One region of the Arthrobacter sp. efr-133-R2A-63 genome, then DNA from elsewhere that is predicted to be linked to it. Evidence: riboswitches for the same ligand, from Rfam matches in the RefSeq annotation. Region 1 holds a riboswitch; the other holds the start of a gene.
The links. Region 1 has a riboswitch for cyclic di-AMP ahead of QRN45_RS11470 (aggregation-promoting factor C-terminal-like domain-containing protein). Riboswitches for the same ligand answer to the same signal wherever they lie in the genome.
Positions count from the first base shown of each region.

Region 1 (15,318 bases):
TCGGGATTGTTGAAGCGGAACATGAGCGCCGCCACCGGCGTCAGGGCCAAGGCGCCGCCCGCCAACAAGCCCGCGCCCGGTCCGGAGACCCGCTTGACGGTCAAATAGAGGAAGCCGACGGCGGCAACGCCCATCAGTGCCTCGGGAACCAGCATGCTCAAGGGCGAGAAGCCGAAGATCCGGCCCGCCAAAGCGGGGATCCACAAAGAGGCCGGGGGCTTGTCCACCGTGATGGCGTTGCCGGCGTCGAGGGAACCGAAGAGGAAGGCCGTCCAGTCCTTGGTGCCGGCCTGGATGGCCGCGGCGTAGAAGGAGTTTCCGTAGCCGGTGGCCGCGAGGTTCCAGAGATACAGGAACGCGGTGGCGACGAGGAGCCCGGCGGCGGACGGCCGCACCCAGCGGGGCTGCCGTCCAAAGGCGTATCGGGTCCAACGGGGCGCGGCATCGGGGATCGACGGGCCGGCCGGGTGAGGCGGTGCGTCGGCAGTCCCGGCGGCGGCAGGAACCACTGAACCTGCGGGTCCCGTGCTTGCGGGAGTAATCGTGGAGGTCATGATGCTGCCGTTTCTGTGCGCGTTGTGGCTTGTGTGGTGGGTGCAGGCGCCTGCGCGGCTGGCTGCCGGAAGACCCAAAGTCGGAACAAGAGGAAGCGGACTGCAGTGGCTGCGAGGTTCGCCGCGACCACGGTGAGGAGCTCGCCCCAGCGGCCGGGCGACGTCGTACCGTGCACCACAGCGAGTGCCCCGGAAGTGAGGGCGAGGCCGATGCCGAAAACGATCAAACCCTCGAAGTGGTGCCGGACCGGATTGCCGCCCTGGATGCCGAAGGTGAAGCGCCGGTTGGCGCCGGTGTTGGCGATGGCCGTGGCGAGCAGCGCCAGGAAGTTGGCCAGCTGCGGGTCCATGAAGCCGCGGCAGAACAGGAAGATGAGCACGTAGGCCAGGGTGGAGGCAGCGCCGATCGCGGCGAACCGGACCAGTTGCCCGAAAAGGCTGCTGCGCGGGCTCTGCTCGGCAATGCGCGACGACGCCGGAAGCGGCCCGCGTGCCAGCGCTGCGCGCAGTTCCGGAACGGGGATGCGGCCCGAGACGAGATCCCGGGTCAGCCGGACCATGCCGCGGATGTCTGCCAGGGCAGTGCGCACCACGTCGACGCTGGAATTGGGATCGTCGATCCAGTCAACGGGAACCTCGTGCACGCGGAGTCCGCAGCGTTCGGCGACCACCAGGAGTTCAGTGTCGAAGAACCACGAGTTGTCCATGGTGTGGGGGAGGAGCTGCTGGGCGACATCTGCCCGGATCGCCTTGAAGCCGCACTGCGCATCGCTGAAACGGGCGCCCATGAACGAGTGCAGCATCAGGTTGTAGCTGCGCGAAATGAACTCGCGCTTGGGGCCGCGGACAACCCTTGAGTTCCGCGTCAGGCGCGTGCCGATGGCGAGGTCCGAGTGGCCGGAGATCAGCGGTGCCAGAAGGGGCGCCAGAGCGGCGAGGTCCGTGGACAGATCCACGTCCATGTAAGCGAGAACCGGGGACGGCGATGCAAGCCACACCTTGCGAAGGGCGTTGCCGCGTCCCTTCTCCTCAAGATGGACAACAGCGAGTTCGGGCAGCTCCCTCGCCACGCGTTCAGCGATTTTCAAGGTGCCGTCCGTGCTCGCGTTGTCCGCCACGGTGATGCGGAAGCCGTGCGGGAACGTCTCGCGCAAGTGGCCGTGAAGCCGGCGCAGGCACTCCTCAAGGTCGCGTTCCTCGTTGAAGACCGGGATCGTGACATCGAGCACGGGGATGGCGGTGTGGGTGTCCACGGGCGCGCGTCGCACCGTGCTGCGCTGGAGGGGAGCGTTGGGCTGGAGGGGAGCGTTGGGCTGGAGGGAAAGGCCCGGCGGCACCACCGCGGGGTCCTTCAGGGTACCGGAGGTGGATTCGATGAGCGTCATGTATCCAGAGTGCGGCTGCCGATTATGAGGGCTTTAGGCGGAACCTGTGATATGGCTGTGGATCTCCGACCGGCATGGCGACTCGCATGTGTGGCCACTAGACGCAGAGGTCCGCCCCCGGAAGGGACGGACCTCTGCGTTCTTTGTGCGTAGCTCCTGGCTTAGTACCAGTTGTTCGCGAGGTGGAAGGACCACGCCGCGGACGGCGATCCGTAGCGTTCCTTGATGTAGTTCAGGCCCCAGCGGATCTGCGTCTGGTAGTTGGTCTGCCAATCGGCGCCCTCGGATGCCATTTTCGCGCCCGGCAGCGACTGCCCGATTCCGTAAGCGCCGCTGGAGGCGTTGGTGGCAGTCGTGCGCCAATCCGATTCCTTGTTCCACAAGGTGATCAGTGCGGACATCTCGCCCTGACCCCAACCGTAGGACGGCAGGAGGCTAGCGGCATAGGCCTGGGCGCCGGCGGGATCGTCGAGGGCAACAGGTGCGGCCGGGGCAACAGGTGCGGCCGGGGGTGCCGGCGCGGCGGGGGCTGCAGCCTGGGGCGCGACGGCGGCCGGAGCCGGGGCGGCTGCCCGGCTCGGAACCGGCGTGGCGCTCGGCTTGGCGCTCGCGCTCGCCGACGGCGTGGCGGTGGCGAATGGAGTGGCTGAGTGACTAGCCGCGCGGGAATCCGACGAACGGCTCATGTCCTGGGCATTGATGGCTTGTCCGGCGGCCTGGCTTGCAGCACCGGCACCGAGGAACACGGCGACGACGCCGGCAACAACTGCCATGCGCTGGCCGGTGCCGAGGTTCGAGGCGACTCGCCTCAACGTGGAACGTGACTTGTTTCTCCGGGCAGGTTCGCCGCGGTGGCGCGCAACAGAGCGCGACTGATTCCTGGAATCAGACATGGTGATTGCCTCTCGACGCCTGCGGAGTTAGCTGTCGGATTCGGATGAGGTCATCCGGCCGTGGCCACTGGGAATCGTGGCGGTGCGGCTTCACCCCTAGGGCTGGCTCAACATGAGCGCTTGCCCGGAGACCTGGGTCCCCCGTCTCTGCCTGGACTGTTGGCACCGGGGAGGGGCAGAGCTCGGCGCCTACCCGGCGGCGGCCGGAATAATCCGGCGCACCTATTCGACGGTACAGGAGGATTCGGCTTAAGTCACATTTGGGTAACGGAGATCACGACGCCGGTGCGTCGACTTGCGCTCGCCGCGCACCGGCGTCGTCATTTTGTGGACGGCCTTCAGGCCGTGGCGGTCCTCAGCGCCGGAAGCCGCACCGCAAACTCCGTCCGGCCCGGCCGCGATGCCACTTCGACAGTACCGCCATGCGCCTGAACGATGGATTCCACGATCGACAAGCCGAGCCCGGACGTGCCCTCGGAACCGGAGCGGGCGGCGTCGGCACGGGCAAAGCGCGAGAAAATCCTGCCCTGGAAATCCGGCGGGATGCCCGGCCCGTTATCCGTCACGGTCACCACGGCGCTGCCATCGGCGGAACGCATGACGCCGGTGACCACGGTGGTACCCGCCTCCGTGTGCTTGCGGGCGTTGGAGAGCAGATTTGCCAAGACCTGGTGGAGCTGAGTGGTGTCGCCGCGGACCGTGATGGGCTCATCCGGGAGCTTGAGCTGCCAGATGTGTTCGGGGGCCATGACTTTCTCGTCGCTGACGGTTTCGACCACCAACTGCGTGAGGTCCACATCGGTGAACTCCGGGGCCTTGCCTTCGTCAAGCCGGGCCAGCAGAAGGAGGTCCTCCACGAGGGTGGTCATGCGTTCGGACTGGCTTTGCACCCGGCCCAGTGATTTGCGGCCGTCCTCGGTGAACGTCTCGGTCATGCGCAAGAGCTCTGTGTAGCCGCGGATGGCCGTCAGCGGAGTGCGTAGTTCGTGTGACGCGTCGGCCACGAACTGGCGCACTTTCGTTTCGCTTTGCTGGCGCGCCTCGAGGGCGCTCGAGACGTTGTCCAGCATGAGGTTCAATGCATGGCCCACGCTTCCCACCTCTGTGCCCGGGTGGGCCGCCGACGCCGGAACGCGCACCGCGAGTGCCACCTCACCGGCGTCGAGCGGAAGCTTCGATACCTTCGTGGCGACGTCGGAAAGTTGCTCCAAGGGACGCATGGTACGGCGGATCAGGACGGTTCCGGCCAGCCCGATCAGGATCAGCCCGCCCAAGGACACCAGCACCATGGTCCACACGAGCGAGGCCTCGGTGTCTTCTTTCGAGGCAAGCGGCAGCCCCGTGATGACCACATCGCCATAGGGGGTTTCGGCGGCTACCAGCCGGTAGCCGCCATTGGAGAGGGTGCGATCAACCGGACGGCCATCGGAGGGGAGCGCCAACAGTATTCCGGCATCGCTGGGCGACAACGGAGTACGGGTGGCATCCGAGGAGAGGAACCCGGCATCGCTGCTCACCTGGCCGCCAAGGATTCGCGCGTTCAGGGTGCCGATGCTCTGGCCCCGGGGATCCAGGGGGTCCGGACGGCCGCCGGGGTTGCCTTGCGGCGGGCGCCCGTGCGAGGCCTGCATCAATTGCTGGTCCAGTTGCTTCGTGAGGAACACGTCCATGGAGGCATAGCTGACCACCCCGACTGCGCCGCAGATGGCCACGAGGAGCGCCATGGAGAGGAGGATCAAGCGGGTGCGCAAGTGCCAGGTTGAGGGATTGAACCAGCTGTGGTCGGTTTGGCGGGGGATACCCGAGAGTGCGGACATTCGACGCCTCGGCTATTCGGCAGGCTTGATGACGTAGCCGGCTCCGCGCACCGTGTGGATCATGGGCGGATGGTTGGCCTCGATCTTCTTGCGAAGGTATGAGATGTAAAGCTCCACGATGTTGGCCTGGCCGCCGAAATCGTAATCCCACACGCGGTCCAGGATCTGGGCCTTGCTGACCACGCGCTTGGGATTTTCCATGAGGTAGCGCAGGAGTTCGAACTGGGTCGCGGTGAGCGGGATGTCTTCGCCGCCGCGGGTGACTTCACGGGTGTCAACGTTCAAGGTCAGGTCGCCTACCACCAGCTCGGCCGTGTCCATCGCAGCCACCCCCGAGCGCTGGACCAGGCGGTGCAGGCGCAGGAGGACTTCCTCCATGCTGAAGGGCTTGGTGACATAATCGTCGCCGCCCGCGGCCAACCCCACGATCCGGTCCTGCACGTCATCCTTGGCGGTGAGGAAAAGCGCAGGAACCTCGGGCGCAAAGGCGCGGATCCTGCCCAGCAGCTCAACGCCGTCGAACCCTGGAAGCATCACATCCAGCACCAGGACGTCCGGACGGAAGTCCTTGGCGAGCTTCACTGCGGCCGGACCGTCGCCGGCCACTGCGACCGACCAGCCCGCCATGCGCAGGCCCATGCTCATGAGCTCGGCGAGGCTGGGTTCGTCGTCCACCACGAGGGCGCGGATGGGAGAACCGTCCGGGTGGCTGAGCTGCGGAAGGTTGTTGGTCATGGAGTGCGAGGATGCCATGGGACAACTCTCCAATCTGCCGGTTTGCCGGTGCTTAGCCGTTGCTGTGAGCACCCTGTGAGTCCCAGCCTAGCCACCTGTCCAAAGGTTGCGCGGGTTCCCCCAGCAGAATCCGACACAACACCGCTGCAGGTCACAGGGAAGCCTTCAGTTCGACACAGCCAACGCACAGCAACGCGACTGACGCTGATTGGGACAAGAACAACCGCGACCAAAGAGTCTCGACTTCGATGGAGAACATCATGGATCAGCAAAACAACCCCTCCGTACCTGGTTCCGAGCCGGAGAACGGGCACCCGCAGCCAGTGATCCGCCCCGTTGATGAGTCCGGGCAGCCTGCCGCTGGTTGGGGTGCTCCCCAGCAGCCGGTGAACCAGCAGCCTGCCGCTGGTTGGGGTGCTCCGCAGCAGCCGGTGAACCAGCAGCCTGCCGCCGGTTGGGGTGCTCCGCAGCAATCCAACGCCGGACAGCCCCGACCTTCGTTTTTCAAGAATTGGAGCCTGAAGAAGGGCCTCATTGTCGGCGGCGTCGCGGTGGTGGTCGCTGCGGCGGCAGGAGCCGGCGCATATGCCGCCGGTAACGGGACCGCGGTGGCTGACACTACCAACGCGCAGGGTCCGGGTGCCGGGCAGAACGGGCAGGGCGGATTCGGCGGCCCCGGCGGCACGAACGCAGGCCCGGGTGGGCTCGGGGTGGGCATGGGCGGCCTGAACGCAGCGGTCCACTCGGAATACGTTGTCCTCCAGAACGGCAGCTACGTCACCATGGCGGGCCAGCTGGGAACAGTCACCGACATCTCGGCGAGCTCCATGACGGTCAAGAGCGAAGACGGGTTCACGAAAACCTATGTGCTGGGATCGGACATCGTGGTAGCTCAAGGTATGCGGCAACGCGGAAGCGGGACCACCGGCACCACCCTGACCCTCGCCGATGTGAAGTCCGGATCCAGCGTGCGGGTCACTGCGCTCAAGGATTCCGACAAGTACACGGCCCAGTCCATCCAGATCGTGACTGCCACCGCGTCAACCACCCAAGGAACCGGGACCACCAACTAACCCGCAGTTGATGTCGTTATCGGCCCCCAAAACGACATCTAATGCGAGTCAGTTGGGTACGATGACAAGGGCCGGCGGACGGGGGTTCACGGACGAGCCCGGCGCGGAAATGCGGAAGGGGTCAGGCCGATAGCCGAGGAGAGTTGAGGGTACCCATGACCGCGTCGATGGTTGAGCGGCACAATGTCACGGTCTTGGGGGCAACGGACGGCCAGGTCCTGATGTTCGCGCACGGTTTTGGCACGGACCAGAAGATGTGGGACCGGATTCTCCCGTTCCTGACGGAGCAATACCGCGTAGTTCTCTTCGACCACATGGGCTCGGGGGGATCCGACCAGGCATTTTATGATTCGTCCCGCTACTCGAGCCTTGACGCCTACGTTGCCGACCTCCTGGAGATCTGCGCCGAGCTGGACCTGGGGGGCGTGACGCTGATCGGCCACAGCGTCGGAGCCATGATGGCCATTGCCGCGGCCACGGCCGACCAGCAGTCGCGCATCGCCCGGCTCGTGCTCGTGACAGCTTCGCCCAGCTATATGAACCACCCCGACGACGGCTACTTCGGCGGCTATTCCAGTGATGAGCTGGACGAGCTCTTTGAATCCTTGGACGCCAACTACCTTGTCTGGGCCGAGGCGATGGCCCCTGTGTTCATGAACGTCCCCTCCTCACCCGAGTTCGGGCGGGAATTGCAGGGCAGCTTCCGTCGGATCAACCCCAGGGTTGCCCGCGATTTTGCCCGCGTCGCTTTCCTCTCCGACGTGCGTCATTTGTTGTCCCGCGTCGAATTGCCTGTGCTCATCCTCCAAAGCACGGACGACGTCGTCACTCCTGAACACATCGGAACCTACCTCCAGGAACGCCTGCCGACAAGCGTCCTCGTCAGGCTTGCCGCGACCGGCCATTTCCCGCAGACAAGCGCCCCGGAGGAAACAGTCAACGCTCTTCTTGACTACCTCGGCACCCCGGTATGACCGACGGGACAGTTGACTATCGGCAGATCTTCGACGCAGCCCCGGCCGGTTACCTGCTCACCCGGCCCGACGGTACCATCGTCGACGCGAACCGGACGATGTACGAGTGGACGGGACGCGGACAGGAAGCGCTGCTGGGGCTGAACCTGCTCTCCCTCTTGCCGGCCGGGGACCGGATCATGTTCCTGACCCACGCCATCCCGGCCATCGAATCCAACGGCTCGGTGAAAGAGCTTGCGGTGGAGATCCTCGCCGCCAACGGCGAAAGGCTGCCGGTATTGCTCGCGGTGTCCCGGACGCGGAAACCCGATGCCTTCGACACGGCTGCCCCCGAACTGAACGTCGTCGTCGTTTTTGGCGTCCACGAGAGGCGCCTTTATGAGCGGGAACTGGCCGCCACGTTGCGCAGGCTCGAAGAATCGGAGTTGGAACGGGCCAAACTCCTTGAAGAGGCCAGGCACCAAGCCACCCACGATGCCTTGACCCATTTGCCGAACCGGACCTTGTTGACGTCGCGCCTCGATGAGGCTTTGGAGCGTGCGGGCAACCACGGCCTGCACGTCGGCCTGTTGTTTTGCGATATCAACCGCTTCAAGGACATCAATGACACCTACGGCCACGCAGTGGGCGACGAGGTCCTCGGCCATGTCGCCGGGCGCCTCGCCGATGCGGTCCGCGGCGTCGACACCGTCGCGCGCTACAGCGGTGACGAATTCGTCATTCTCCTCCCGGCCCTGGAATCACCCGAGGAAATTGCCGTGATCGCCTCCCGCATCCTGAACAGCTTCGATCCGGAGTGCATCGTGGGCGAGTCGCAGCTGCGGGTCGAGCTCGCCGTCGGCCAAGCCGTGACGGCCGCGATGAGGCCAATGCTCCCCGAAGCGCGGGAAGAATTGGCGCGGCAGCTTCTCATGGAGGCCGACGCCGACATGTACCGATCCAAACCAAGGGCTGCGTCGAAGCTGGAAACCAGCCACGCGATGTGAGGTTGAGAAGCCTTGCAAAGGCCCTGACAGGCGATTTGCCAAAAGAATTTTCGATGGAAGCAGATCCAGGATTGGACAAGGGTTGTTTCATATCTCGAGATTCAAGGGCAAGCGCGTGACGTGACTTGAGATTCAGGAAGTGGCAATTCAATCAAATTTTATTCGAGTATTGCGCGCGCAACGGCCAGTGTGGCGAACGAGAATGGGTCACATTTGGACATGTCTGAATTGTGATGTGCGGCACAATAGTCCGATTCGTCTCAAAATGTGGACGTTTCCGCCCTTTGTTACTTGCAAGTTCCCTTTGTTACGTTGCACACTTCAAATGTGAACAAGAACTCAACAGCATCTGCAGCCGCAGCGATCGAGCCCAGCGCACCCGCTGGTTTTTCGATGAGCTGTTGTCGAATGCATGCCTAACTTCAGACCCCAGGAAGTTTCAGGCATTCGCCCCCTGCCCAGCGTCGGGCGCCCCTCCCCATCTCATTGCGGGGACCAGACCAGCATTCGAAGCCGCGATGACGGCTATTCACTTTGAGGTAAGCACTCCATGTCAGTTGCATCCGGATACGTCCATATCTCCGTCCGTAACGCCAATAAGGCCGCGTCGAACGCCGGCCTGCGTCCCGGCTTCGGAAACCGCCCGGCCTACGCCCAGCCCGCACCGCAGGGTGGCAGCCAGGCGCCCGGTTACGTCCCCCAGGGCTACAACCCCAACTCCTACGGACAGCTCCGCGCCGTTCCCGCCAACGAGGCCGCGCCAATGACTGCGCCCACGCCCGTCCTGGCTCCCGCAGACCGCTCCATCCGCCCCGTTGCCAGCGACAATGTGGCCCGCGGGTTCGTGCTCTACATGGGCATTGACGAAGACACCGCCGCTGCCGCAGGAACGTCCATCGCCAAGCTTGCCCAGGAAATCCGGGCTTACGCACAGTCCCTCGTTGCCGGTGCCGAGAGCTATGCCGCCGTCGCGGTAGCCCCGGCCAGTGCGCCCGGTTCGGCGCTCGACGTCGTCCGCTCGACTTTCGGTGACCCGACTGTTGGCAACCGCCAGCGCTCCGAAGCGCTCCGCCCGCAGCCTGCCCAGGAAGCCCGGCCGTCCGGCGTCTTGATCGACCTCGCCCGCCGTGAGGTGCACCTCGACGGCGAATCCCTGAACCTCACGTTCAAGGAATTCGAACTCCTCAACTACCTCGTCGAGAACGGCACCCGCACCGTGGGCCGCGATGAACTCCTCGAAGGCCTGTGGCGCAACGCCGAAGAAGTCCCGAACGAGCGCACCATCGACGTCCACATCCGGCGCCTCCGCTCCAAGCTCGGCCGCCTCGCGAACACCGTCCGGACCGTCCGCGGCCAGGGCTACCGCTTCTACGAGCACCCCGAGGTCATCGTCTGGGCCGCTCCGGAATACTCGATCTAGCCCCACCCAACTGACTCGCATTTGTTGTCGTTTTGAGCCCTCATAACGGCAACAAATGCGAGTCAGTTGGGATAGTAGGGTGGGGGGATGAGCGAGCATCACATCAAGCGGCTGGTGATCATGCGGCACGCGAAGTCGGACTGGCCCCTCGGGGTGCCGGACCATGAGCGACCCCTTGCCGAGCGTGGCCACCGGGAAGCCCCGCTCGCGGGCAAATGGCTCCTCAAGCACCACGTGATTCCGGACTTCATCTTGTGTTCGTCCGCGCTCCGGACCCGCCAGACCTGCACCTGGGTGTGCAGCGAACTGGGGGACAAGGCCCCGACGCCGAAACTCGAGGACGGCCTCTACGCCGCCTCCGCGCAGCGGATGTTGACCGTCATCAACCACGTGCCCGAAACCGTCACCACGCTCATGATCTTTTCGCACATGCCCGGCGTGCAGGAGCTCGCGATGCACCTGGCTTCCCGCGACTCTGACCATGACGCCTACATGGACGCCGCCACGCGCTACCCCACGAGCGCCGTGACCGTGATGGAACTCGAGAAGCCGTGGGCTGAACTCGATGGCCAGGATGCCCGGCTGACCCACTTCACCGTTCCCCGCCCCAAGAAGTAGTCCCCGGCTAATCCACCTCGAGGCCGGCCGCCACATCCTGCAGCAAGCGCACCACATGGCGGATGCTGGGACTTGCCGTCATCGTCTTGCGGTACACGATTCCCACTTGGCGTTGCTGCATCGGGTTAACCACGGGCACCGCCACCACTCCGGCGGGAAGCTCAGGCCTTCCGAGCCGCGGCACGAGGGCCACCGCCACGCCCTGCTGAACCATGGCGATATGCGTGGAAAAGTCGGGGTCGTAGATGCGGATGTCCGGCACGCGGCCCAGGCCCGCGAGGATTGCCAGCAATGCTTCATTGCAAATGGCCCCGGCCGGCGTGCTGATCCAGCTTTCGTCCACGAGGTCGGTAGGCTCGACGGCGGTCCGTCCGGCCAGCGGGTGCGCCGAGTTGAGCAGGACGTCGGCGGTGTCCAGGCAGAGGTCCTCGTGGACCATGTTCTCCGGAATGACCAGGGGCACTGAGTGCCAGTTGTGCACGACGCCGAGATCGGCTTCACCGGTGGCGACCCTCTGGACGGCCTCGCGCGGGTCCTCGGCCACCACCCGGATTTCAAGCCCGGAGCCGCCAGGCCCGGAACTCGCCCGCGAGCCCGTGCCAGCCTGAGCCGCGCCCAGTTTCCCCAGCATCGGCCCCACCAGTCCGCGGCAGGCGGTGGAGAATGCCACGAGCCGCAACACGCCGCTTGGCTTCGCAGGGTCGGCGAGCAAGGTGGCCTGCAGCTCTTCCAATTCGCCCAGGATGCGCCGTCCGTACTCGGCCAGCGCCATGCCGCGGTCCGTCAGCAGTACGCCGCGGCCGTGACGTTCCAGGACCGTCACGCCGCTTTGCTTCTCGAGCTTCTTGATCTGTTGGGAGACCGCCGAGGGGCTGAATCCCATCGCCTCCGAGGCGGCCACCACGGAGCCTTGCTGTTCCACGGCTACGAGGGCACGCAACGCCGCAATCTCAATCATGAAGCAAACGTACACGATCCGATGCAGAATTCAACGCTGGTGCTTCATCCTTTTGACTGCCAGAGTTGAATCGTGAATATCCGACACTCAGCACTCGCCGTCCTCGTCGCCGTCCTTTGGGGCCTGAATTTCGTCGCTATCGACTTTGGCCTACACCCCGCAAGCGGGAATGGCAGTGACGGGAGCGGTGGAGCGGCCGACGTGCCGCCGCTGCTGTTCGTCGCCATGCGCTTCGTGCTGGTGGTGTTCCCCTGCATCTTCTTCGTCCGCAAGCCGAACGTGAGCTGGAAGGCGATCATCGGCGTCGGGCTGTTCATGAGCGCCGGGCAATTTGGCCTCCTCTACCTGGGCATGGCCCTCGGCATGCCAGCCGGGCTCGCGTCACTGGTGCTACAGGCGCAAGTGCTCCTGACGGTGCTCTTGGCGGCCAGGTTCCTGGGCGAGCGGCCCAGCAAGCGCCAGCTGACGGGCGTGGTGCTGGGTGTGGCCGGACTAGCGCTGGTGGCGGTCGGTCGAAGCCTGGTGGCTCCGGTGGTGCCGCTCATGATTGTGCTTGCCGCCGCGTTGTCCTGGGCTGCGGGAAACATCATCGCACGCAAGGCCAAGGCTGCCTCGGGACTGGGGCTCGTGGTCTGGTCCGGAGCGGTGGTCCCGTTGCCGCTTGCTGCCTTGTCGCTCCTCGTGGACGGCCCTGCCGCCGTCGTCGGGACCCTTTCCAACCTTCAGCCGGCGACCATCCTGAGCGCCCTGTACACCGCCATCTTCGCCTCGCTGGTGGGTTACGGCATCTGGAACCGGCTACTCAGCCTGTACCCGAGTTCGGCCGTGGTGCCGTTTACGTTGTTGGTCCCGGTGGTGGGAATGACCGCGGCGTGGCTGCTCATCTCGGAGGTCCCGACGACGGCGGAACTGGCCGGCGGCCTCCTCCTGCTGGGCGGCGTGGCCACTGCCGTGCTGCAGCGGCGAGCGAAGCCTGGGGATGTGGCCGCGCCCGAAATGAGTCAGCGCCTGGGTGCCGGCTTGCGCTGAGCCGGCGCTCCCGACGTCGGGCGTTTGGCGGAGGTGGCCGGGGCCGGTTTCCGCGGGACAGGTCGCTTCACGGCCCCCGACGCCGGACGGGCCGCCGGCCGCTGGGCGGGCCTGGCGGGTGCCGGGGAAGGGCGCGAAGCAGGCCGGGGCGCTGGACGCCGGGCTGCCGGACGGGCCGCCGCTTTCGCACGGCGGGACGGCCAGACCGCCCCCAAGAACAAGACCAGCAAGGAACTGCAGCCGGCAAGGGCGGCGAGGTAGAAATAGATGTCCGAGTCCTTGGTGCTCACCGCGCTGCCCAAGGCGTTGTCATCCTGGTTGAAAGCGAGCCCCCACATGCGCAGGAAAGCGATTCCGAACGCGATGAACAGGATGCACGAGATGGCTCCGAGAACCAGCATGAAGTGCCTTCGACGGACGATGACCTCCGCGACGCACGCAAGGTAGCCGAGCGCCAGGACCCCGAGGAAGGTGTACATCACGTTTTCGTCGAGGGTGATGGCAAGGAGCACCAGCAAACCAGCGGACACCACGGCAGAGACGATCGCAAGCTTTCCGCTGTTCCCCATGTGACGCATGGGATCAATCATCCCTGACCGGCTGGCGGCGCCACGCCTCTGGGCGCGGCAGTTGCCATACCGTTACCGCAGCACGTAGCCGCGCATGATGGTCATGACGGCCGCTATGCTCTGCTCCCGGGTGCGCTCGGGGTTGTACGTCTGCCGGTCAAGGCCCACCACGAAGATCGCCCCGAACATGGCGGCCTCGAGGCTGCCCCGGGCAATTCCCGTATCCACGGGGTACGTGGTGGCGACTTTTTCGATCGCCGCGCCGATCACGGACAACAACTCGCTGCGGAGTTCGACGAAGAGCTTGCCCCACTCGCTGGGAGTCCGCCAGTTCTCGCTGATCCAGAGCCGCGCGAAGGACGGATAGTCGTCCATGAAGTCCATGGCCTGGCCGAGCATGGCTTCCATGGCCTCGAGCGGATCGGAGTGCAAGCCGTCGATGGTCTGGAGCCGCCCGAGCATGATGTCGACGCCGTGGCGCAGCAACTGGGCGATCAGGTCGGACTTGCTGCCGAAGTTGTAATAGACCGTTCCCTTCGACACCCCGGCTGCGGCCGCGATCTCGTCCACCGTGACGCCCGCCGCGCCGCGCTCGCCGATCAGCTCCATGGAAGCATCGAAAAGGCGCTGCTTGGTCGCGTTCGTGCGCGCCGGGCGGAGCTTCTTCTCCGGGAGCCCGGTGACGTCCGGCTCGTGCATGCTCATACCGCGATCTCCGGTTTCAGGGTCTTGAGGGTCCAGAACTTGTGCTTACGGACGGCCAGCGTGGAAAGCGCGGCTCCCAGCACAGTGTAGCCAAGCAGGCCCAGGACAATCGGCCAGATCATGGACAAATCGCCGCCGTAGATCAAGTGCCGCATGCCGGTCACCACGTAACCCATCGGCATGATCTCGTGCACCACGTGCAGCGGCATGGGGGTTGTTTGCCAGGGGAACGTTCCGCCGGACGACACCAACTGGAGGACCAGCAGGATCAGCACCACGAACTTGCCCGGAGTTCCCAGGAGCGCCACGATGCCCTGGATGAGGGCAGTGAACGCCATGACCGCAGCCAGCATGAATAACCACATCCACACGGGGTGCGCCGCGTTGAGGCCCAGCCCCAGGTCCACCACGAGGGTGAGGATACTGGCCTGCAGCACGGACACCACGAAGAACGGCAGCCAGCCGCCGACGGCGATTTTCCATGACGGAGCGTTCGACGCCAGGGCCCGCTGCGTGATGGGACGCATCGCCTGGACCAGCATGAACACACCGATCCAAAGGGACAGCGTCAGGAAGAACGGGGCCAGGCCCGCACCGTAGGACCCTGCCTTGGCCTGCGAAACGTTGTTGACCGCAACCGGATCGGCGATCACCTTGGACACCTCGCTCTTTTGGGCGTCGTTCGGGTTCGGGACCTTGCCTGCGCCCTTCGCCAACTCGCTCGCCAAGGTGCGGGATCCGTCCGCAGCCGTCGCGGCACCGCTCGCAAGCTGCGCCGCGCCGTCGTCGAGCTTTGCCGCACCGTCCGCCAGGGCTGCCGTGCCGTTGACGGCGGACTGTTCGCCCGCCGCGAGCGTCCCGGCGCCGGAGCTGAGCTGGTCCGCGCCTGCCGAGGCCTGGCCGATGGCGCCCGTCAGCGCCGGCGTGGCGCCCGCAAGCTTGGCAGCGCCCGCACTGACCGCGGCAGATCCGTTGGAAAGCTGCTGGATCTGCGCGGCGTCCGCCGAGATCTTGGCTTTGGCATCGGTGACCGGGCCGGACGCTGCCGCGGTGTCGAAGTCGGCCAGGAACCTATTCGCCTGGTCCTGCGTGATGACCCCGGCGGACACGAGCCGCGCGTTGGACGCCACCACGCGGTCCCGCGCGCCGGCGTCGAACGCTGAAAGCTGCCCGACGACATCCTGGACCTTCGCGTTCAGCTGCGCGTTTCCGGCGGCTACTTGGGAGGCGCCGTCGGCGAGCTTCTGCGAGTCGGCCGGAAGGGACGCGGTCTTGTTCTTCAGTTCCGTGAGCCCCGCGCTGAGCTGCCCGGCGCCGTCGTTCAGCTGGTTGGCGCCGTCGCGCAACTTGGTTTGGCCTGCCAGGAGTTCGGACGCGCCGCTGCTGAGCTTGCCGGTTCCATCGTGGAGGGTGGCCGCGCCGTCGCTCAGCTTGCCGACGCCGTCGGCGAGCTGGGAGGCTCCGTCGGAGGCTTTGACGATGGAGGCGTGAATGGTCCCGAAGCCCGTGAGGAGCTGGTTTGCGGTCTCCTCGCCCACTTCCTTGGCCACCGTCGAGTGCACCGCGGTGGTGAGCTTGTCCACGATGGTGCTGAGGAGGTAG
Region 1 covers NZ_JARVRG010000021.1:132,012-147,329, reverse strand. Annotated here, with positions in the region: gene QRN45_RS11480 (ArnT family glycosyltransferase) at 1-554, opposite strand, end outside; gene QRN45_RS11475 (glycosyltransferase) at 551-1,939, opposite strand; gene QRN45_RS11470 (aggregation-promoting factor C-terminal-like domain-containing protein) at 2,101-2,832, opposite strand; cyclic di-AMP (ydaO/yuaA leader) riboswitch at 2,835-3,007, opposite strand; gene QRN45_RS11465 (sensor histidine kinase) at 3,171-4,649, opposite strand; gene QRN45_RS11460 (response regulator transcription factor) at 4,662-5,402, opposite strand; gene QRN45_RS11455 (hypothetical protein) at 5,645-6,457, shown strand; gene QRN45_RS11450 (alpha/beta fold hydrolase) at 6,613-7,431, shown strand; gene QRN45_RS11445 (diguanylate cyclase domain-containing protein) at 7,428-8,417, shown strand; gene QRN45_RS11440 (winged helix-turn-helix domain-containing protein) at 8,968-9,837, shown strand; gene QRN45_RS11435 (SixA phosphatase family protein) at 9,925-10,455, shown strand; gene QRN45_RS11430 (LysR family transcriptional regulator) at 10,463-11,413, opposite strand; gene QRN45_RS11425 (EamA family transporter) at 11,486-12,442, shown strand; gene QRN45_RS11420 (hypothetical protein) at 12,415-13,011, opposite strand; gene QRN45_RS11415 (TetR/AcrR family transcriptional regulator) at 13,084-13,716, opposite strand; gene QRN45_RS11410 (YhgE/Pip domain-containing protein) at 13,713-15,318, opposite strand, start outside.

Region 2 (15,318 bases), on a different contig from region 1:
GCCCAGCAGGGCGGACGCAGCACCCGCAATGATGCCTTCGAGTTCCCGGGCGATTGCGGCGTAGTTCCGCTCCGCATCCTGGTGGACCCACGCGATGGAACTGCCCGGCAGGATGTCGTGGAACTGCTGGAGCAGCACCAGCCGCCACAACCGCTTGAGGTCCGCCGCGGGATAGGTGAACGAACCTGCAGTCCGTACTGCCGCCGTCGAGCACCAAAGCTCGGCCTCGCGCAGCAGGTGTTCCGAGCGGCGATTGCCCTGTTTCGTATTGGCCTGGCTCGTGTAGGTGCCCCTGTGCAGCTCGAGGTACATCTCGCCTACCCAGACCGGGAGGTTGCGGTACTCAGCCTCGGCCTGCTTGAAGAACTCCTCGGCGGTTCCCATGCGCACCTTTGGCGAGCCTTCCAGATCCGCTGTCCGGTGGGCTGCGGCAACCATTTCGCGTGTGGGTCCGCCGCCGCCGTCGCCGTAACCGAACGGGACCAGCGAGATGGTGCCGCGGCCGTGCTCACGGTAGTTGCGCTGGGCGTGTGCGAGTTCGCGGCCGTGGAGCTCGGAGTTGTAGGTGTCCACGGGCGGGAAGTGGGTGAATAGCCGCGTGCCGTCGATGCCCTCCCAATTGAAGGTGTGGTGCGGCATTTTGTTGACCTGGTTCCAGGAGATCTTCTGGGTCAGGAACCACCGGGACCCAGCGGCTTTGACGATCTGCGGGAGGGCACCGGAATATCCGAAGGAGTCAGGCAGCCACGCTTCCTGGCAGTCGATGCCGAACTCCTCCAGGAAGAAGCTTTTGCCCTCCACGAATTGGCGCGCCATCGCCTCGCCGCCGGGCATGTTGGTGTCCGATTCCACCCACATGCCGCCGACCGGCACGAATTGCCCGGCCTTGACCTTTTCCCGGATCCGGATGAACAGCTCCGGGTAGAACTCTTTCATCCATGCCAATTGCTGCGCAGAGGAGCAGGAGAAGACGAAATCGGGGTTCTCATCCATGAGCGCGACGACGTTGGAGAATGTGCGGGCGCATTTGCGGATGGTTTCACGGACCGGCCACAGCCAGGCCGAGTCAATGTGGGCGTGGCCAGTGGCCAGAAGTTCGTGGGCCGAGGCGTAGGCGGGCCGGCTCAAGACCTCGGCGAGGGCTTCCCTGCCGGCGGCTGCCGTCCCGGCAACATCGTCCGGGTCCATGACGTCGAGCATGCGCTCGAAGGCGCGGAGGATCTCATGCCGCCTGGGCAGTTCGAAGGGCAACTCGTGCATCAGCCCGCTGAGGGTCCAGATGTCCTGGTGGAGTTCCCACACCACCTCGTTGAGTTCGGCTATGGCTATGCGTCCGAGCCGGTAGCGGGGTTCGTCTCCGGAAGTGGTTTTGTCCCCCAAGGGAGTTGCTGCGAAGCTCCACCCCTGGCTGAGGTCCGGGTTGGCGGCGGCTTCCACGTAGAAGTCCACCGAGAGGCCGCCACCGAGCAGCTTCAGCGGGACGTGCTGGTTGCGCGGGGAGATGGCCTTGATGATGGTGCCGTCCGGCCGCCAGGCGATGCCTTCGCACTGGAATCCAGGAGCGTCGATGCTGAACCCGAGATCGACGACGATCTCCACCGCGGTGCCATCCGCGACTCCCCAGCCCTCCGGGACCTCGCCCCGAAGCCGCAACCATTTGGTGCTCCAGGCCTTGCCCCACGCAGCACCGTGTTCCTGGGGTTCAAAGACCTGGCGGACTGCTTCCGACACCGTCACCGGCTCTCCCGGGGCATCCCAGCTGCTCATTTCAAGAGGCAGTGCCCTGCCATAGATGGCGGGCGCTATCCGCTCCCGGACAAAACGTTCGAGCCGCTTCTCGGTGATCCGGCGGTCGTCGTGCAATTGAGGTCCCCTTTGCAGTGGGCTCGGTTGATTGCTTCCTTACCGTTATGAGCAGCCTGAATCGGCAGGGTCATTGTTCGGAAGAAACAGATTCCATTCGATGGATAAAATCTACGTTGTTCCGGAACAATAGCCAAGTGATTGGCGGTCAACCCCGCACATCCGAAGATGCGGCCGGAACACCCACCCGGTCACTGCCTGCATAGACGTTCAGGCTGGTCCCCCGGCTGAATCCCACCAGGGTCAGGCCGGTCTCCTGCGCGAGCTCCACCGCGAGGCTGGAGGGTGCGCTGACGGCGGCCAGAACCGGAATCCCTGCGAGCGCCGCCTTCTGGACCAGTTCGAAGGATGCCCGCCCGGAGACTTGCAGGACGGTGCCGCTCAAGGGCAACAGTCCTTCGCGGAGTGCCCAGCCCACCACCTTGTCCACCGCATTGTGCCTGCCCACGTCTTCCCGCAGGCACAGCAGCTCGGCGGCACCATCGTCGTGGATCCGGAAGAGTCCGGCGGCATGCACTCCCCCGGTCTTGTCGAAGACCGCTTGTGCTTCGCGGAGACGGTCAGGCAGCGACGCCAGAACCTCGACCGGAATGCTCAGGGAGTCGCCAGCGGGGCTGAAGTGTGAGGATTTGCGCACTGCCTCGATGGAGTCGGTGCCGCAGATCCCGCACGAGCTGGAGGTGTAGACGTTGCGGCCGGTCTCCGGAAGGACGACGTCGGGACGCAACTGCGCTTCGACGACGTTGAAGGTCTGCACGCCGTTCTCGTCCTCGCCGGCGCAGAAACGCAGGGAAATGAGCTGGGCCGGGTCCCAGATGACGCCCTCGGAGACCAGGAAGCCCGCCACGAGGTCAAAGTCGTCGCCAGGGGTCCGCATGGTCACCGAGAAGGACAGGTGCCCCAGGCGCACCTCGAGCGGTTCCTCGACAGCCAGGAAGTCCTCGCGGTACCGGACCGGGTGCTCCAGCGCCTGGGCGGAGCCATCCAGGACATATTTGTGCACCTTGCGGCGCTGGGTCACCCGTCCCATCTCAGATACCCACCGTCCCGGCATCCCGGTTTCCGGCGGCATCCCCATGCTTGACGAAACGCACTGTCATGGCCTTGTAGCCCGGCGTGTTGGATTCACGGGCGACGAGCTCCCGGTGGACCAGGGCGTTGGCCTCGGGGAAGTATGCCGCCGCGCAACCCTTGGCAGTGGGGTAGGCAACCAGCCGGAATTTGTCCGCCCGGCGTTCCGTTCCGCCGAAAGTGGAGATGACGTCCACCATGTCCCTGTCCACGAAGCCGAGCCCGCTGAGATCCTCCTCGTGGACAAGGATGACCCGGCGGCCTTCGGAAATTCCCCGGTAGCGGTCGTCGAGCCCGTAGAACGTGGTGTTGTACTGGTCGTGGCTGCGGACTGTCTGCAGGATCAGGTGGCCGGCCGGGGCTTCCAGGTACTCCAGCGGACTCACGGTGAAGCGTGCCTTGCCGATGTCCGTGGCGAACGTGCGGGTGTCGCGTGGCGGATTGGGCAGCACGAAACCGTTCTTGGTCCGCACCCTTGCGTTGAAGTCCTCGAAGCCGGGGATCACCCTGGAGATGTGGTCCCGGATGACGTCGTAGTCCTCGGCCATGGCACGCCAATCCACAGGGTGGCCATCCCCGAGCACTGCCTGGGCCATGCGTGCGACGATGACGGGTTCGCTGAGCAGGTGCTCCGAGACCGGGGTCAACCGGCCCTGGGTGGAATGGATGACGGACATGGAGTCTTCCACGGAGAGGATCTGCCGCCCGCCCGGGTGTTTGTCGTCCGTGTCCGTTCGGCCCAGGGTAGGCAGGATCAGGGAGGTCTTGCCGTGCACCACGTGGGCACGGTTGGGTTTGGTGGAGATGTGCACCGTCAGCCCGGCCCTCTTGAGCCCTTCTTCCAGCGCGACGGTGTCCGAGCCCGCGGCGGCGAAGTTGCCGCCCATGGAAACGAACACGTCCACATCACCCTTCTCCAGGGCGTGTTGGGTTTCCACGGAGTCGTATCCGTGCGCCCGCGGCATGGTGAATCCAAACTCTTTGTCCAAGGCTGCCAGGAAGCGCTCGGAAGGCTTCTCCCAGATGCCCATGGTGCGGTCGCCCTGCACGTTGGAGTGGCCGCGGACGGGGCAGGCCCCGGCACCCCGCTTGCCGAAGTTTCCCTGCAGGAGCAGCAGGTTGATGATTTCCCGCAAGGTGTCCACCGAGTGGGGCTGCTGGGTCAGGCCCAGCGCCCAGCAAATGATGGTGCCCTTCGAGGCGGCCAGCATGCCGGCCACCTTGGTGATTTCGATGCGGCTCAGGCCCGTGGCGCGTTCGGTCTCGACCCAGTCCAGCGCAGCCCGGGCTTCGGCGTAGGCCTCGAAGCCGTCGGTCTGGGCCTCGACGAAGGCGCGGTCCACCACTGTTCCCGGCTGCCGCTTCTCCTCCTCGAGCAGGAGATGGCCCAGCGCCTGGAACAAGGCAAGGTCGCCACCGACCTTGATCTGCAGGAATTCATCGGCGATGTCCGTGCCACCGCCCAACACCCCGTTGAGCGACTGGGGATCCTTGAAGTTGAGGAGCCCGGCTTCCGGCAATGGATTGACGGCGACAACCTTGCCGCCGTTGTTCTTGCAATCACGCAAGGCGGAGAGCATGCGCGGATGGTTGGTGCCCGGGTTCTGGCCCACAACGAGCACCAGTTGGGCTTCGTGGATGTCTTCCAGGGAGACCGTGCCCTTGCCGATGCCGATGGTCGGGTTGAGGGCGCTCCCGGAAGACTCGTGGCACATGTTCGAGCAGTCGGGCAGGTTGTTGGTGCCCAGGCTGCGTGCGAACAGCTGGTACATGAACGCGGTCTCGTTGGCCGTCCGCCCCGAGGTGTAAAAAACGCAGCGCTCCGGCGTCGTGGCATTCACGTGCTCGCCGATCAGGGCGAAAGCATCCGTCCAGCTGATCGGCGAATAGTGTGTGTCGCCGGGGCGGATCACCACTGGCTCGGCAATGCGGCCTTGGCTGCCGAGCCAGTATTCGGTCTTGTCCTCAAGCTCGGCCAGGGAGTGCCGGGCCCAGAATTCCGCGCCGACCACGCGCGTGGTGCTCTCCTCGGCGATTGCCTTTGCCCCGTTTTCACAGAACTCGGCGGGGCTGCGTTTGCCGGTGATGGACTCGGGCCAAGCGCAGCCGGGACAATCGAAACCGTCCCGTTGGTTGACGCGGAGCATTGACTTGACGGTCCGGCTGACGCCCGCTTGGGCCCAACCGCGTTCCAATGCAACGGTGACTGCCTTGACGCCCGCGGCGGAGCGCTTGGGTGGGTGGATCTGGAGGTCATCTTCGTTGATGTCCTGCTCGGGAGCATGCCTGTTCATGTCCCCATCATTGCAAGGCATGACTCTCTAATCCACCCGCGTCCATTCGGCGTCGGAATCTCTCAGCCCGTCAGGGCGCTCCAGTCGACCGGCCCGGACGGCACCTTGCGGGCAGACCGGGAGGGAGACTTCTTGGCCTTGTCCGCCGTGGGCTTTGGCCGGGGAAGGGGCGGCCCCCACGGCAACGGAAAAGCGGGCACCGCCTCTCCCAGTTGCACGCCGTGCGGTGGCACCACCATGACTCCGTCGGCGCTGGCGAGGCCGCGCATCATCCCGGGGCCCGCATGCTGGGCCGGCGAGGCCAAGCCGTACACGAACCTGAAGGGAAGCAAGCGCGTGCGCCCCGGGTCGGCGTCGAGCATGGCACCGCAAGGAACCTCGCCGACCTCCGGCAGCGCCCTGTGCCCCAGCCCCGCGAGGAGCGGTGCACCGATCGTGAAGAGGACCATCATGGCCGCGAGCGGATTCCCGGGGAGACCCAGCACAAAGCGACCGTCCGGCAGTTCGGCCAGCACGCCGGGATGTCCCGGACGCATCGCAATTCCATCAATCAGCAAACGGCCGCCGAGCTCCGCAATGGCCCGCCGGAAGTGGTCCGTCCCCGAACGGCCAGTCCCACCGGTGGTGATGACGACGTCGGCGGGAGGCGCGTCGGGCGACAGCTCGCCTTCTTCAAGGCCCGCGAGCCACTCTTCATAGGAGTCGCCCACCTTGATTTGCTCGCCGCGGATCCCGCCAAGGAGCTCGACGACGGCGCCAAGCTGGGGACCGAAGGTATCCCTCACCCGGCCGGGGACCGGGACACCCGCGGTCACCACTTCGGAGCCGGTCAGGAGCATTTTCACGAGGGGCTTGCCGAGGACGTCCAGCTCGTCGCGCCCGGCCAGTGCGGCCAGGGCGAGGTGGGCAGGGTTCAAGACAACGCCCGATGTGATCAGCAGCTCGCCCGCCGCGGCTTCTTCTCCGGCGTTTCGGATGTGTTGGCCGTTGCGCGGTTCGCCCGGTTTCGCTTTTCCGCCGAGCGCGAGCAGCGGCAGGCCGTCTTCATCGGTGGTCAGGACCCCGCTCTCGCTGCGGAGCACTGCCTTGGCCCCCGGCGGGATCAAGCCACCGGTGACGATCGGGCTCGCTTGGTGCGGGGCCAGCCGATGGCCGGGTTCCGCGAGGATCCAGGGGCCGCTGCCGTTGACCGCCCAACCATCCATCGCCGAGGACGCATAGTGAGGCAGGTCCTGCAGGGCGTGCACATCGGCGGCCAGGGTCCTGCCGATGGCGTCCTTCAGGGCGACGGGAGCGGCGGGAATGGGCGTGGCACTGTCGAAGGCTAGTTGCCGCGCCTCGGCCCACAAGTGGTCGGCGTGCTGGACCTGCTCAACGTCCGGGGCCGGTTCGGTCACGGCGCCGAGCGGCTCGGCGCCTTCTTCGGGGGCTTCCGTCATCCGGCGTCGGTTCCGGGGTTCGTATAGTCCTTCGCGAGCGTGCGGGCCAGGCCCATCGCGGCATCCATCGACGCGGATTCGCTAGCCTGCCCGGACCCCGCTGCGAGTCCGGCTGCGAAGCCCGCGATGAAGGTGGTCAAAGGAGCCGCCGGCCGGACCACTGAATGGGCTGCAACCCCTGCCAGGGACAGGATCTCGTTGATGTCGATCTCGACGTTTTCGAGCTCATATGCTTGCAGCAGGCTCCTGCACCATTCCTCGAGCGTTTCTTCCTGGCTCTTCACGATCCGCCTCCACAGTCCTGTACAGCTGTTGTCACGGCAGGTCGCCGTCCACTCCGAGCGCCGCGGCATCGTCCCAGGTATCCACGTCGTCGGTGGACCCTTCGGGGACGGGCACGGCCAGCAGATCAAGCCTAGCAAGCAGCCGGAAGACCGCTGCGTTGGCCAGGCCCTCCTCTTCCGATACAGCCTGCACTTCCCGTTGCAAGGCAGATACCCGGTAGATCCCGAGCAGGGGCTGCTTCCGTCCATCGGAGGATATGGACAGGGCTCCTTCCGATTCCGCATGGGCGGAAACTTCCTGGAGCAGGACAGGAACAGCGGCGGCGGCCAGGGGCATGTCGCAGGCCATGACGAGCACCCAGGCTGCATGGCCTGGGGAGGGACTCTGGCCGTGCCGCGCTTCGGAATCCTGCCCTTCGCTGTCTTGCCCCTCCAGGGCGAGGAGCCCGGCGGCGATCGCGGCTGCCGGTCCGGCGAAGGGCGGGTCCTCCCGTGCGGTCAACGTGCCGTCCGGCAATGTGCCGGGATCCGGCCCGACGACGACGACTCTCCGGGCTCCGCGCGTGGCCGCCAGGGCACGCTGAAGGAGCGTTGCGCCGTCGTACCTCAGATGGGCTTTGGGCACGCCGCCGAGGCGGGAGGACTTGCCACCCGCCAATACCACCGCATCAAAGTCCACCCGCCCAGATTACCCGGGAAGCGGCTCAATTCCGGTTCAGGCCGCCGATTCAGGGAGGAGGAAGGGATCCCATGCGGGCGCAGGTTTCTCAAGCTCCTTGATCTGCCAGATAGTCCCGGTGGGCGCCGCGGGAGTGAACCTCAGTTTCCAGCCCATCTCGGCTGGAGTGTGGTCACTCTTGGCGTTGTTGCAGCGAAGGCACGCTGCCACCAGGTTTTCCCAGGAATCCGCGCCGCCCCTGGATTTGGGGTGGACGTGGTCAATGGTGTGGGCTGCTTTCCCGCAATAGGCGCAACGGTGGCCGTCGCGGCGCAGGACGCCGCGGCGTGTAACCGCCGTGATGGTGTTGTACCTTGGCCGGATGTAGCGATTGAGCAGAATCACGGACGGACGTCCGAGAATCTCCTGTGGCCCGACGACAGGCTCGTCGCCTTCGGCCACTACGCTCGCTTTCCCGGTGAGCACAAGGACCAGCGCCCGGCGGAAGGTTACTACCGCCAGCGGTTCATATCCAGCATTCAGAACGAGTGTGCGCATGCACGTACCTCTTCACGGCCGCACCCGTCAGGGGCGCGAGGGCCGGCTGCCCTCTGCATGTACGGGCTGTGGATCGACAACCTAAGAGTAAACACCCGGAGGCCAGATCAACGAATCCTAGCGTGAGTTCCAGGACGGTGTCGGTCAAAGTTCATGTGCCGGACACGTTTGCGCATGCTGGTTAAAACGGAACATCCCCGCCGGCGGACCGACGGGGATGTTCCAGTGAAAACTATGTAGCCGGAGCTAATTAGCCACCGACGCGGATGAAGACCGGGCCGGAACCGACGTTGACGCTGTACAGGGCGGTGGTGCCACCGTTCCAGCCGCCGTGGACTGCCATGCCGTTGCCGACGTAAACGGCGATGTGGGCCATGCCCATGCCACCGTTCTGGTAGTAGACGAGGTCACCCGGCTGCGCTTCAGCAGCGCTGACCGTGCGGCCGAGGGAGAGGTAGTCTGCCGGCCAACCGTGGAAGTGGATGCCAACGGCAGCCAAGGAGTTCGAAGCCAGGGCCGTGCAGTCCTGGGCAACGCCAAGCTGTGCGTAAGCTGCGGCAGCAATTGCCGCGCCCTGGCCGCTGGCAACCTTCGTTGCGGGAGAAACAGCAGCAGTCACGGAAAGCGTCGAGACGCCGGTAGCGGCACCCGTTGCAGCCTGCGGAGCAGGAGCAGCTTCCTGGGTAGCGACCGGAGCAGCAACAACCGGAGCAGCCTCGGTGGAAACCGTCGGGCGCTCGTACTTGATGGCGACGGAGGAGTCGGCCGAAATGCTGGCTTGGGCGACGGACTGGACTTCCAGGGCGGAAGTCGAAGTGGACTCGCGGGGGACGTTGGTTTCTGCAGCGTTGGCTGCGATACCGCTAGTAAGCACCAGACCGGAAGCAGCTGCGATAACCGCTGCCTGACGGCCTACGCCACCGGCGTTGCTGCCGACAGTCTTAGCGATAACGGCAAGCGAGTTGGTCTTGGTGACCGCGGCACGGTGGCGCGCGACAGTAGAGCGTGAAGACACGTTAAGAGGCCTCTCCCTATGCCCGCGAGGTAAGCTGTCGGATTCGGATGGGAGTCATCCGGCCACACTTCTCCCTCTCGGAAGTTGTGCGACTTAACCCCAAGGCCATCCGTGAAGATGACCAAAAGTGGGTCCCCCGCCTCTGCCAGACGATGTTTTGCGAACGGAACCTCGAGCAGTGGCAGAGCTAGGCAATCCACTCGAGTGCATCAACTCTCTAAAAGTTGATGCGTCTTAGACGGTACATGAGTTTTGGCTGAATGTCACATTCAGGTCACGGAGCGTGACAAGCATGCGAGAGGCTTCCATCGGATTGGCTACAGCCAGCCCAGGGGGTCGACGACGTCGCCGTTGACCATGACTTCAAAATGGAGGTGGCAGCCGGTGGAGGCGCCGGTAGTGCCGCTCAACGCGATGACGTCGCCGCGGCTGACAGTCTGGCCCACGTGGACGTTGAACGAAGACAAATGGTTGTACGTGGTTTCCAGGCCGTTGCCGTGGTCCACCACAATGCGGTTCCCGCCGCCATACGGATGCCAGCCGGCGAAGGTCACCTTGCCCGCCGCAGCGGCATGGACCTGGGTGCCGCACTGGGCCACGAAGTCCTGGCCCCGGTGGAATTCGCCTAGGCCGCCCGTGATGGGGTTCACGCGGTAACCGAACGGCGAGGCCGTGATCAGGGTATCCAGCGGCGCCCCGAGTGTGCCCTTGGAGGACGACGTCGTGATGGTGCCGACGGACTGCGCGCTCAGGAGCTGTTTGAGCCTGCTGTCCGGATCTGCCGTGGTGGAAACCGCAGCGCGGCTGAAATCGATCGTGGCGCTTGCCGCGGCCGGGATTTCAGGCTGGGTTCCCACTGCCAGGGCCGTCTGGTTCAACTCAGGGGTGGCCGTCATGGCGCCGGCGCCCGGCATGGCGATCGTGAGGATGAGGCCGGTAGCCGCAAGGGCCACGCCGGCCTTCTGCCCCGCTCCGCTCGCTGCGGCGAACTCGGCCATCTGCCGCAAAGGTCCCTTGCGGCGGCGGAGTTCGCGATGGGGATCGCGGGGCCGCTGGTGCTCGACGGCGCTTGCGCTCCGCAGCTCAGCAGCAGGACCGGACGCGCGCCTGCGGCCCCTGGTGTTCTGCGTGGTCAAGGTTTTCCTCTCTGGCAAGCCTGCGAAGTTAGCTGTCGGATTCGGGCCAGAGAGATCGTGGACCCGGTCCGCACGAAGGACGCGAAGCGCAGGGCTACTCCGAGGAGGACCCTGCGCAATGTGTGCTTCTGCTGCGGACTTCACCCCAAGGCCGTCTTTCGACGGCCGATGGTGGTTCCCCCGCTTCTGCCAGTGAATGGACTAATCCACCTGATCCACTGGCAGAACTCGGCTTCGGATCAGGTAACGCTTTGGTATCGGCGCCAGTACCCAACTATAGGGGATTAAGCCCCCGCGGTAATAATTTCGTTATCTTTGCCGCTCGCCTTGCCGGAGAGGCTAGGCGACCGTGACAAACACGTGCGAGGCAACCTCCGGCGGCAGCTCCAGGGCGCCGTCGATATTGGGCACGCGGACTGAGATGTACTCCCCCACCCGTTCCAGGGAAACCCTGGCACCGGGACGGATTCCGCCCTCGTCCAGCTGCACCAGGAGTTCCGGTTCCACCTGGATCGGTTCGGCCAATCGGCTGACGGTGACCCGGTTTTCAGGTGAGTATTCGTTCATCGCGTCAAGGAGGTTGACCACGCCGTCCGTAAACGCGTGGGACGCGGCTCCGCCCAATGCTTCGAGTCCCGGAATGGGGTTGCCGTAGGGCGATTCCGTGGGGTGGTCCAGGAGCTCGTAGAGCCGCCGCTCCACGCGCTCGCTCATGACGTGCTCCCAGCGGCACGCTTCATCGTGGACGTAGGCCCAGTCAAGCCCGATGACATCGGCGAGGAGCCGTTCCGCGAGCCGGTGCTTGCGCATGACTTCCGTGGCGCGTTTCCGGCCCGTTTCGGTCAGCTCAAGGTGCCGGTCGTTGGACACAATCACCAGGCCGTCGCGTTCCATCCGACCGATCGTCTGGGAAACAGTTGGGCCGGAGTGCCGCAAGCGTTCGGCGATGCGTGCGCGAAGAGCCACGATGTTCTCTTCTTCAAGCTCCAAAATGGTCCGAAGATACATCTCAGTGGTATCGATCAGATCCGTCATCCAGCTCAGCTCCTCGAGCGCAGTATCTTGCGTGTTTTCGCCAGCTCCAAGCTTAGCTTATTTGGAATTACTCCGGATAATTACGACGCCGGTCCAGCGCTCTTCCGCCGTCCCATCCGGAGCCGACCAAACAAATGCTTTCCACGTGGCGGACTATGACACCTCCGGTTCTGCCCCCGCCTGCGGCGTCGGGCAGAATTGGGAAGTCGAAGGAGGCAGCTTGCCACCTGCCACGACCCATCTAGGCCGCTACTTCACCATTGGAGCATCCCGTGAGCGACAACAGCATCACTATCCCCGCCGATTTGCTGCCCAAGGACGGCCGCTTCGGCGCCGGGCCCTCCAAGGTCCGCCCGGAGCAGATCGAGGCCCTGTCCGCCGCCTCGACCACGATCCTCGGCACCTCCCACCGCCAGGCACCGGTCAAGAACCTGGTGGGCTCCGTCCGCGAGGGACTGAGCCAGTTCTTCCGTGCGCCCGAGGGCTACGAGGTGATTCTCGGCGTCGGCGGCTCCACCGCGTTCTGGGATGTCGCCGGCTTCGGCCTGGTCGAGAAGAAAGCCCAGCACCTCTCCTTCGGTGAGTTCGGCTCCAAGTTCGCTGCGGCCACCAACAAGGCACCCTTCCTGGAAGCCTCGTCCATCATCACGTCCGAGCCGGGCACCCGGCCGGTTTCCGAGGCCGAAGCGGGCGTGGACGTGTACGCATGGCCGCAGAACGAAACCTCGACGGGTGTGGCCGCTCCGGTCAAGCGCGTTGAGGGCAGCGACGACGGCGCCCTGGTCCTGGTGGATGCGACGTCCGCGGCCGGCGGCCTGGATGTCGATGTTGCCGAGGCCGACGTCTACTACTTCGCTCCGCAAAAGAACTTCGCCTCCGACGGCGGCCTGTGGCTGGGCCTCTTCTCCCCCGCAGCCCTGGAGCGCGCCGCCCGCATCAAGGCAAGCGGCCGGTGGATCCCCGATTTCCTGGACCTTCAGACGGCCATCGACAACTCGAAGCTCAACCAGACCTACAACACGCCGTCCTTGTCCACCTTGGTGACCTTGGATGCCCAGGTGCAGTGGCTCAACAAGAATGGTGGCCTGGACTTCGCTTCGGGACGCACCGCGGACTCCGCAAACCGCATCTACACGTGGGCAGAGGCTTCCGAGTACGCCACCCCGTTCGTCGCGAAGGCAGAGGATCGCTCCAACGTCATCGCCACGATCGATTTCGATGATTCGATCGATGCCGCGGCCATCGCCAAGGTGCTGCGCGCCAACGGGATCGTGGACACGGAGCCGTACCGCAAGCTGGGCCGCAACCAGCTGCGCATCGCTACCTTCGTTGCCATCGAGCCGGACGACGTCTCTGCGTTGCTCGCCAGCATCGACTATGTGGTGGGCGAACTGAAGAAGTAAGCGCCGGCCGCGTTCCTGCGGTCAGGGCTTGTCGGCGTCGTCCGGGTGCGGATCCCGGGCGGCGCTGGCCTCTTTAACGGCGCTGTCCTTATTAAGAGCATCGCCCGCGCCCAAGGACTCAATGCGGAAGAACCGCAGCCCTCGGGCGGTTCGATCGAAACGGAGCCGCAGCTGGCGCGCGCGAATGATCCACACGATGCCGACGACGGCGGTGCCGGCGCCCGCGGCGGCGGCCACACCCACAGCCCATCGGGGTCCGGCGACGTTGGATACCCAGCCGACGAACGGTGCACCGATGGGCGTTCCACCCATGAAGATGGCCATGTAGAGCGCCATGACCCGGCCGCGCATGACAGGTTCAGTGGTGGATTGCACGTAGCCGTTGGCGCTGGTGATCATGGTCAGGGCAAACAAGCCGCAGGGAATCAGCGCCAAGGCAAACATGGTGTAATTCGGTGCCAGCGCCGCCAGTCCGCTCGCGAGGCCGAACCCGCCCGCCGCCGCGAAGATGAGGCGCATCCGTGGCCGGCCGCGCCGGGCGGCAAGGAGCGCCCCTGCGACGGAGCCGATCGCCATGACCGAGTTGAGGAGCCCGAAGGCGCCCGCGTCCATGCCGAATTCCGTGCCGACCATGGCCGCAATGAAGAGGACGAAGTTCAAGCCGAATGTGCCCATGATGAAAATCGCGACGAGGACAACCACAATGTCCGGTCGATTGCGGACGTAGCGAAGCCCCTCCCGGATGCGGCCTTTGCCTGCGGCTGCCCGGGGCTGGACGCGCAGGGAGGCTAGGGGAATGGCCCGGATCGCGCCAAGCATTGCGAGGAAGGTCACGGTGTTGATCATGAACACCCAGCCCGGGCCCACGGCCACTGTCAGGACGCCGGCCACGGCGGGACCGATCATGCGCGCAACGTTGAAGGATGCGCTGTTCAATGCAACGGCATTGGCAAGATAGTCGTCCTTGACCAGTTCCGAGACGAACGTCTGGCGGACCGGTGCGTCAAGTGCCGAGACGACGCCCAGCACCAGCGCGAACACATAGACATGCCACAACTGCGCCGCACCGCTCAGCACCAGCAGTCCCAAGCCAGTGCTCAGGACTGCCATCGCCGATTGCGTCATGACAAGGAGCCTGCGCCGGCTGTAGCGGTCGGCAAGCAGTCCGGCCCACGGAGCAAGGAAAAGCTGCGGGCCGAGTTGGAGGGCCAAGGTCACGCCCATGGCGCCGGCGTCGTGATTGCTCAGATGGGCGAAGACCAACCAATCCTGGGCAGTCCGCTGCATCCACGTGCCGACGTTGGAAATGAGGGCACCGATGAACCAGATGCGGTAGTTAGGGACACCCAGCGATTTGAAAGTGGACATCAGTTTCCACCTTCAAGGAATTCACTCGCCGGGTCCGCCAAAGGTTAGTCAGCCTCGATGTCGTCGACGTCGTCGTTCTCTGGTGCGTCACCGGAAGCGGCGGCCTGCGAACCGGAGGGCTCGCCGTCGTCGTCCACGTCAACGGCGACGACGGCCTCTTCCGCGAGTTCTTCGGCCGCGGTAGCCTCGTCCTCCGGACGGACGCGTTTTGCCCACGGCACCCATTCCGGCGCGAGGATGGAGTCCTCCGACGGCAACAGTCCAAGCTCGCTGACGGTGACAACCTTGGAGCGCGAGTTGCGGGTCACCACCGCGTACCACTGCCAACCGCCATAGCCTGCCAGCCGCGATTCGAACAGGTGGGTGACCACGCGTTCGCCTTCGGAGCGCGCTGCAATGTGCGGGCCGATTTCACCCGGCCGGGCTATGGTCTCCACCGCGTTGCGGGCAACATCGACGGCGGCGGCCAGGAAAGCGTCCGGCTTGCCGACGCGCCACACGGGGATGCCGGTGCGGGGTTTCGCCGTTGCCGGCTTCCGCTCAGCACCGGAACCAGGCGTTCCAGCCGTTCCAGCAGCGGCGCCAGTGCCGTTCTCTTCAGGACTGGCTTCAGCGGATTCCGATGTCATGGCAGCTTTAGGCTTCCAGCTCGTCGGCGACCTTGCGCAGGGCTGCGGCAATGGCCTTGCCCTTGGCGCCTTCAGGGTACTTGCCGGCGGACAACGTGCCGGAGAGGTTGTCCAGGACGGAAACGAGATCCTGGACTACCGGAGCAAGCTCGCGGGCGTTCATGCGCTTGGCCTTGGCGATGGATGGCAACTTGTCCAGCACGCGGAGGCCAAGGGCTTGCGCGCCCCGGCGACCATCGGCGACGCCGAACTCAACCCGGGTGCCCGCTTTGAGATCCGCTACGCCTTCGGGCAGCGCTGATTTGGGCAGAAACACTTCCTGGCCGTCCTCTGCCGCGAGGAATCCGAAGCCTTTGTCCTTGTCATACCACTTGACCTTGCCGGTGGGCACGTAATCAACCTTCTTCGTTCTGACTTGCGAGACACAGCCGGCGCGCCACCGCATCCGCAGGATGCTGCGGGAATAGGGGTAACTGCCTGGACCGTGTTGGTCTATTGCTTCAAGGTTATCCTGCCCGGCCGCGGAATCGCGCTTTGAGGCTCCAGCAGGCCGGTGCCGCCGCCA
Region 2 covers NZ_JARVRG010000036.1:46,911-62,228, forward strand. Annotated here, with positions in the region: gene QRN45_RS18845 (alpha-mannosidase) at 1-1,863, opposite strand, end outside; gene fdhD (formate dehydrogenase accessory sulfurtransferase FdhD) at 2,012-2,893, opposite strand; gene QRN45_RS18855 (FdhF/YdeP family oxidoreductase) at 2,895-5,228, opposite strand; gene QRN45_RS18860 (molybdopterin molybdotransferase MoeA) at 5,291-6,667, opposite strand; gene QRN45_RS18865 (DUF6457 domain-containing protein) at 6,664-6,951, opposite strand; gene mobA (molybdenum cofactor guanylyltransferase) at 6,983-7,630, opposite strand; gene QRN45_RS18875 (HNH endonuclease) at 7,667-8,167, opposite strand; gene QRN45_RS18880 (NlpC/P60 family protein) at 8,418-9,182, opposite strand; cyclic di-AMP (ydaO/yuaA leader) riboswitch at 9,188-9,354, opposite strand; gene QRN45_RS18885 (M23 family metallopeptidase) at 9,500-10,318, opposite strand; cyclic di-AMP (ydaO/yuaA leader) riboswitch at 10,321-10,531, opposite strand; gene QRN45_RS18890 (iron-dependent transcriptional repressor DtxR) at 10,658-11,353, opposite strand; gene serC (phosphoserine transaminase) at 11,626-12,756, shown strand; gene QRN45_RS18900 (MFS transporter) at 12,778-14,124, opposite strand; gene QRN45_RS18905 (DUF3027 domain-containing protein) at 14,169-14,753, opposite strand; gene QRN45_RS18910 (cold-shock protein) at 14,761-15,144, opposite strand.
Region 2: it holds a riboswitch for cyclic di-AMP, as region 1 does, so the genes downstream of both, QRN45_RS18885 (M23 family metallopeptidase) here and QRN45_RS11470 (aggregation-promoting factor C-terminal-like domain-containing protein) in region 1, are expected to answer to the same signal.